Regions from separate parts of the Paenibacillus sp. FW126-R14 genome, predicted to be linked through region 1. Evidence: riboswitches for the same ligand, from Rfam matches in the RefSeq annotation. Region 1 holds a riboswitch; each other region holds the start of a gene.

Region 1 (2,263 bases):
AATGGCAGGGTTAGGATTGGTGCTAGCCAGCCGCTATGTTCCGCTAGAAAGGCGCGGCTCCGCGATCGCCATGATATCGGCAGGGAGCGCGATGGCTTTCGGATTAGGTCCGATTGTTGGCGGGCTAATTTCAGAATATTGGGGCTGGAATGGGCTATTCGCCATAACGGTGCTTGTCCTCGTGATCCTTCCGATTCTGCTTCGATTGCTTCCCAAAGAACCTGGATTGCCTTTCCAGTTAGATATTCTCGGGGCGCTGCTAACGGTAGTCAATGCGGCCACCTTGCTGTTAGCCGTGACGCAAATGTCGCTAATTTGGCTTGCGGTCAGCTGCCTTTCATTTTTGGCGCATTTTTGGCATATGAGACGGGGAAAACAATCGTTTATCAACCCTGTTTTGCTAAAAAGAAACGATTTTCGGCTGCTCGTTGTGATTGGGTTTTGCATTTTGGTTTTGAACTTGGGCAACTTGTTCCTGATGCCGCTGGCTCTGGCCAACTTGTACCACTACTCGGCTATGAAGATCGGCTTAACGATCGCACCGGGGGCGGTGCTGTCCGCTTTCTTGACGCGCTATGTAGGGCGATGGATTGATCTGTACGGCAACTTGCGCTTTCTGCTCATTGGCCATACGGTATTGTCCATTGTCATGCTAGGTTTCTGTACAGTGCTTGGTTTTTCGCCAATGGTGATTCTCCTTGGATATATTTGTTTTTCACCTGCATTTTCTGCAACGATATCGTCTTTGAATAATGAGACGTCGCGTATTTTGCCTAAAGAGCTCATTGGTTCAGGAATGGGACTTATGCAGCTCATTCAGTTTTGCGGTGGATCGATCTCAGTAGCGGTGTGTGGCATTTTGCTTGAAGTACAGAAGAGATCGAGTCTTCTTCAAGCCTACCGGCACGTATACAGTTTACTGCTGATAATCGGATTGGTTTCTGCGGGGATGCTGTTCTGGTATAAGTTTTCTGTTTCGGAGAAAACAGCGGTCTTGGAAAAGTAAGGCTTGCCTGTTTTGTAATTTTGAGAATATAATTAATGAAAATGACTTGTATGTGCGACTGGCGTAAACGTGGAGTACCACGAGGGAGCACATATGTATAGAGCCGTACGCCTGGGCAGAGGTAGGGATGATTATCCCTGCCTCTTTATGTTTAAAGGGGGCTGATCTATATGACAGAGAAGTTAATTCTAGACGGTAATCGAGTCGCGGAGAAGATGAAAGAGGATCTTGCGGAGCGAATAAGAGCTCTATCCGAACGAGGGATTGTTCCCTGCCTAGCTACAGTTTTGGTTGGAAATAATCCTTCCTCAGCCACTTATGTCAGGATGAAAGGCAATGCATGCCGAAAGCTAGGTATGCGCTCCATCCGTGTAGATTTACCTGAGAATACGACTACGAGTGAATTAATCGAAGAAATCAACAAGCTTAACGCGGATCCGAATGTACACGGCATTCTGCTCCAACATCCAGTCCCCCCGCATATTGACGAGCGGGCAGCATTTGATACCATTCGAATCGAGAAAGACGTAGATGGTGTTACCACGCTGGGTTATGCGCAAAATGCATTCGGCATAGCTCGATTTCCATCCTGCACACCCGCGGCAATTATGGCAATCTTGGCGTTTTACGACCTCGAAGTTGCAGGTAAACATGCCGTCGTGATTGGACGGAGTCCCATTCTCGGCAAGCCAGTGTCAGCCATGCTGCTGAACAGTAACGCGACGGTTACAACATGTCATTCTAGAACGGCTAATCTAGAAGAGATTGTACGTTTAGGTGATATAGTGGTTGCAGCTGTGGGGAAACCAAATTTCGTCAAAGGCAGTTGGATCAAGCAGGGTGCTATTGTGTTGGACGCTGGGTACAATGCAGGGAATGTGGGAGACGTAGATTACCAAAGCTGCTTGCTGAGTGCTAGTGCAATCACACCTGTACCAGCGGGAGTTGGACCTGTAACCATTGCAACATTGCTTAAACATACAGTGGATGCTTCTGATAGATAGTTTAAATTCAGTTATGAGAGGCTGTCTCATAAGGAGATTCAGTTGCTTTAGGAGACGGCCACTCTAGGTCGATGTTATCTTGATCTTTAAACCTTCAAGTGTTATTATAGACATTAAGGGTCTTTAATAGTTTTTATACAGGAGGGTGATGAAAATGGCATTATCTTTTGACGCAGCCATTATTGGCGGAGGGCCAGCAGGATTGAATGCGGCGCTTGTGTTAGGCAGGGCGAGAAAACGTGTAGTCGTGATC
Region 2 (2,263 bases), on a different contig from region 1:
CAAGTTGAGTTCTGTTACGGCCTCAATGGCCATAAAGGTAAATCCGAAGGCCACTACCTGATCTTTGCTTTTGTACCAACGTTCAATGGCTACCACCGCGGTGGCTTTCCTGTTCAGGACCTCTTTGGTGTAGTCACTCTCCAGGTCCAGTCTGAACTTTATTTCTACATGATCAATGTCCTCTGTATGGCACTTATAAATCGGATTCCCGATTTTCTCCAGGCCCACCTTTGTCTCGGTGATTCGAGATCGGGTAACAAAGTTGCCTTTACCATGAATGCTCTTCACCAGCCCGTCATCCTGCAATAGAGCCAGAGCTTGTCTTAACGTCATTCTGCTTACATCGAACATTTTGGCTAGTTCAGGTTCCGTAGGCAATTGGCTGTCGGGGGGGAACACGCCATTCATGATTTGTTTGAAAAGTTCATCGTATACGGTAAGGTAAAGCGGTTTTTTGGATTTGGCCAGCTGTTCCGTCTTTATTTCCATTAGTTCACACCTATATTCTCCTAATTCATCAGTTAAGGAACATTATATCATGTGATGGTGTGTTTGGAAGCCCATACATGATTACGCACTTGTTTGGTTATTAATTCAGAAGCGAGAGATTGGTTTCGACCTGGGGTTTCATCTAGACGCTTCTAAATTTTCTATGTATAATAAAGTAAATTTCTGGTATGCGTAACTGGCGAAACGTAGAGGACTACGGGGGAGCGCATATTTCATACAGCCGATCGCCTGGGCAGAGCGTTTGATCCGTTGGGTCGAAGGCTCTTTTTATTTCTAAGGAGATGATGTCGATGGAATGGGTAAAGCAGGTTGGCGTTGTGTTGTACGATAAGGTAGATATGTTGGATTTTGCCGGTCCTCATGATGTGTTTGGGGTGGCTGGATACTTGGGTGGGAATTTTCAGGTCTTTACGGTAGCCGAAAAGAACACCCCTTTGACAACCGTTAGCGGCATCACGATTACTCCCCAATACAGCTTCGATACTTGTCCAACGATAGACATCCTCATCGTCCCCGGAGGTTTGGGGTCTCGGACAGAAATAACCAACTCGCACTTGATCGCTTGGGTTCGCGAGTCGGCGGGCAACGCCGAGATTGTGCTTTCGGTATGTACCGGAGCCCTGCTGCTGGCGAAAGCCGGGGTGCTGGAGGGGCTTCGGGTGACAACGAATCGGATGGCGTACGACCTTTTACGAGGCATGGTTTCACCAGGTGCAACAATTGTGGAGAATGCTCGGTATGTCGATAACGGCAAAATTATCCTGTCAGGCGGTGTCACTACAGGGTTCGATGCGGCGCTGCATGCCGTTGCAAGGTTGTGCGGCGAATCGTTGGCGATGGAAACGGCTTCGCGGTTGGAGTACCGCTGGCATAACAAGCTGGACATTCGAAGAGCGGGACTGGAGGATGCGGAAGCGGTACGTGGACTTTTGGCCGGTGCGGCACAGTGGATTCAGCGGACGCAGGGCTTTGTCCAGTGGCGCGAGGAGCGGTTTACGCATGCGTACGTGTCCGATGTGATCGACCGGCATGAGGTATTTGTGGCGGATATGCATGGTGTGCCCGTCGGCTGTTTTTCCGTTCAGTGGGAGTATGAAGAGATCTGGGGAGATCAGTTCCACGAAAATGCCGGCTATGTACATCGGCTGGCTGTTTCCCGGGATTGTCTAGGCATGGGAATCGGCACGCGGCTGCTCAATTGGGCTGATGGCTATGTCAAAGACCAAGGCAAAGCTTGGCTGCGTCTGGATTGTATGGCTGATAATGCGGCGCTTAATGGGTATTATGCCCGTCAAGGTTTTGCGTTTTGTGGACGCTATGAAGGTCAAGGCTGGAGTGCGCACTTGTACGAACGGCGTATCGCAGGAAATGCAGATGTGAAATAACGCTAATGAGGGTAAAACACGTGGGGTTAGATCGTATCTCGTTGAGCTTTTGAGATTATGAGCGGTGAACCCTACCACAGGTAACGGCGAAAAATTGAGGTTGAGGGAACGTTACTTTGTCCAGAGAATAGGAATGTGATAGCTTAAATTGCCCTGCCCCACCCAATTGAAAGGTTGGGATACCAAATCTACGGACGGACGGGGGCAAAAGGTTATTACCTTTGTACTACCTCTTAATTGTGCGGGGGCAAAACGTGAAGGAGGATTTATTTGATGGAATTGAGACGGATAACAGATCGTGTTTTTTATACTATGTTTAGTAAAGAGTCCGATAGGCCGGTTCTTGGATATATACATGGGCAAAAGTA
Region 3 (2,263 bases), on a different contig from region 1:
GCGAGTAGACGGCTCTTATGCCGCCAATCAGTTTAGGCCGTGTAAACGCCATGGTCACATAGGCATGACCGATATTTCGCACGGGGGGCCTTGCAGGTACGGCAACCCGCCGCAAATGCATCCCGATCAACGTGCTGCCGATATCAATCCCGGCGTGCGCCTGAATCGTCTCGACAACGACAGGCTTTGCGAAGTGGCGGTACGCGTACGAGGCCATCGAACCGCCAGCTTTGGGCACCGGAATAACCGCTACGGGCTCAAGCTGAGGAGCCTTGAACAGCAGCTCTTCCTCGATGACAAGCGCACGGTTCAAATGCTCGCAGCATTGGAAAGCCAAGTGCAGCCCGAACTCGCGGCTTATACGCTGCGCCGTTTCAAAAATCGGCCGGGCCGCATCCAGCGTCCCCGAAGTGCCGATCCGGTGCCCGAGAATTTCACTTGTGCTCGTACCGATAACCAGAATATGACCTGGCTGCAGACTGCCCACCTTGACCAACTCACGAAGATTTGTTTCCAAGCCTTCTGCAATCGTGTGAAGTATGGAATCTGTCATCGCGGTCGCCCTCTATGGATGAATCGCGAAGCGATCTTCGATGCTTTGCACTTTGTTAATGCGGTTTTGATGGCGGACGCCTTGCGAAAACTCCGTCTCCAGCCAAATTTTTACAATTTCCTCAGCAACGCCCGGTCCGATGACACGCTCACCTAAAGCAAGGACATTCGTATCATTGTGCTCCCGTGTCGCTTTGGCGGAAAAGAGATCATGCACCAGGGCACAACGGATCCCCGGAACCTTATTCGCAGCGATGGACATGCCGATGCCCGTTCCGCAGATGAGAATCCCTTTGTCGGCTCCGCCGGAAACCACTTGCTCGCAAACTTGCAGCGCATAATCCGGATAATCGACCGAATCTGCACAGCTGCAGCCATAATCTATAACCTGATGACCTAATGATTCAATAAAAGGAATGATAACATCTTTCAAACGATAGCCTGCATGATCCGCACCTAACGCAATTTTCATGAGTAGAACGCTCCTTTGCTTGTTCGAATTCGACCATCCTATTATATCCCAAAGTCCACCAGAAAACGAAAAAAAGAGCGGACACGCTAGAAATAGCGCGTTGCTCTTTTGCCCAGGCGACCGGCCGTATAGCTCAATGCTCCACTGTGGTTGATCCCACTCGTCGCCAGTTACATTGAGTCCTGCTTGATAGGTACATTTTATCGTATTATGCTCCGGGTGTAAAGACGTATTCCGCAAATCATTTCCCAGTCTGCGGGCCCTCTTTCTGTCGAAGCTTTGCAACTAATTTATCTAAACTCCCGCCTATTTCCTTCGCCGTTTGCCGGTAAACCTCTAGCGAACCCCCGTACGGGTCGGAAATATCGTAATCCGGAATGGCATGTTCAAGGGTATAAATACGATTTCTTTCTTCGAGCGTCACCGTTTGCGACAGAGCCTGCTTGAGCTGAACTTCCGTCACAAGCTTTTCCCTTTCCTCAATCGCCTGCAGGACATGATGGTCATCCTCTACATATTCTTTGAGCGTAAAAGTTTTCTCGACTGCAGCCGGGAATCGCTGGATCACCGTGCGTTTATGCCCCATCGTCATCGTCAAAATAACATCTGCCCACTTCACTTCAGACTCCTGAATCGCCAACGAGCTAATGGACTCCGTGAAGCCCGCTTCTTGCAGGAGCGATGCACTGTTCAGGGAGATCGGAGCGCCCGTCATCGCCGATACCCCAGCTGAACGAACTTCCGCCGCAAGTCCTTCTTGATGCACCCTGATACGCAGCAAACCTTCAGCTAATGGACTGCGGCACGTATTTCCTGTACAGACAAATAGAATTCGCAACATGAGTTCCTCCTAAAAGTTTTAAAGGCAGAGCCTTCTCTACCTGTATTGTATCATAGCAAAAACTTGATCCCAAACGCGAGCAAAATAAGTCCGCCAAACGCCTCGCCATACTCGCCAACCCAACCGTTAACCCGCCTTCCGACCAATAATCCGGCTATGGAAAGCAAAGCGCCGAACAAGCCAAACACAAGCACCGTAAGCAAAATATCCGTCGCGAACATCCCTAGAGACACCCCAACAGAGAACGAATCTATACTGACACTAAGCGCGAAAATCGTCAGACCCCATAGCGATCTATGATCGAAAGAAGTCGCTTCCTCCCCGCGAATCGAGCTGTACACCATATGGGAGCCCAAAAGAATAAGCAAACATCCGCCGGCCGCTGTAGCGACATTGCC

Evidence for each region. A riboswitch is a leader RNA that binds a small molecule or an ion and turns the genes downstream of it on or off. The one in region 1 is predicted to bind ZMP and ZTP.
Region 2: linked by a shared signal. The riboswitch ahead of AC3WRW_RS00375 (GNAT family N-acetyltransferase) and the one ahead of AC3WRW_RS15910 (bifunctional 5,10-methylenetetrahydrofolate dehydrogenase/5,10-methenyltetrahydrofolate cyclohydrolase) in region 1 are both predicted to bind ZMP and ZTP.
Region 3: linked by a shared signal. The riboswitch ahead of rpiB (ribose 5-phosphate isomerase B) and the one ahead of AC3WRW_RS15910 (bifunctional 5,10-methylenetetrahydrofolate dehydrogenase/5,10-methenyltetrahydrofolate cyclohydrolase) in region 1 are both predicted to bind ZMP and ZTP.

What each region holds. Positions count from the first base shown of each region.
Region 1 covers NZ_JBYTBS010000022.1:72,652-74,914, reverse strand. Annotated here, with positions in the region: gene AC3WRW_RS15915 (MFS transporter) at 1-1,006, shown strand, start outside; ZMP/ZTP riboswitch at 1,051-1,130, shown strand; gene AC3WRW_RS15910 (bifunctional 5,10-methylenetetrahydrofolate dehydrogenase/5,10-methenyltetrahydrofolate cyclohydrolase) at 1,177-2,010, shown strand; gene AC3WRW_RS15905 (NAD(P)/FAD-dependent oxidoreductase) at 2,165-2,263, shown strand, end outside.
Region 2 covers NZ_JBYTBS010000001.1:101,316-103,578, forward strand. Annotated here, with positions in the region: gene AC3WRW_RS00370 (GntR family transcriptional regulator) at 1-489, opposite strand, end outside; ZMP/ZTP riboswitch at 672-751, shown strand; gene AC3WRW_RS00375 (GNAT family N-acetyltransferase) at 801-1,895, shown strand; gene AC3WRW_RS00380 (MBL fold metallo-hydrolase) at 2,169-2,263, shown strand, end outside.
Region 3 covers NZ_JBYTBS010000010.1:142,541-144,803, forward strand. Annotated here, with positions in the region: gene AC3WRW_RS09975 (TIGR01440 family protein) at 1-553, opposite strand, end outside; gene rpiB (ribose 5-phosphate isomerase B) at 566-1,024, opposite strand; ZMP/ZTP riboswitch at 1,128-1,208, opposite strand; gene AC3WRW_RS09985 (low molecular weight protein arginine phosphatase) at 1,266-1,865, opposite strand; gene AC3WRW_RS09990 (manganese efflux pump MntP) at 1,916-2,263, opposite strand, start outside.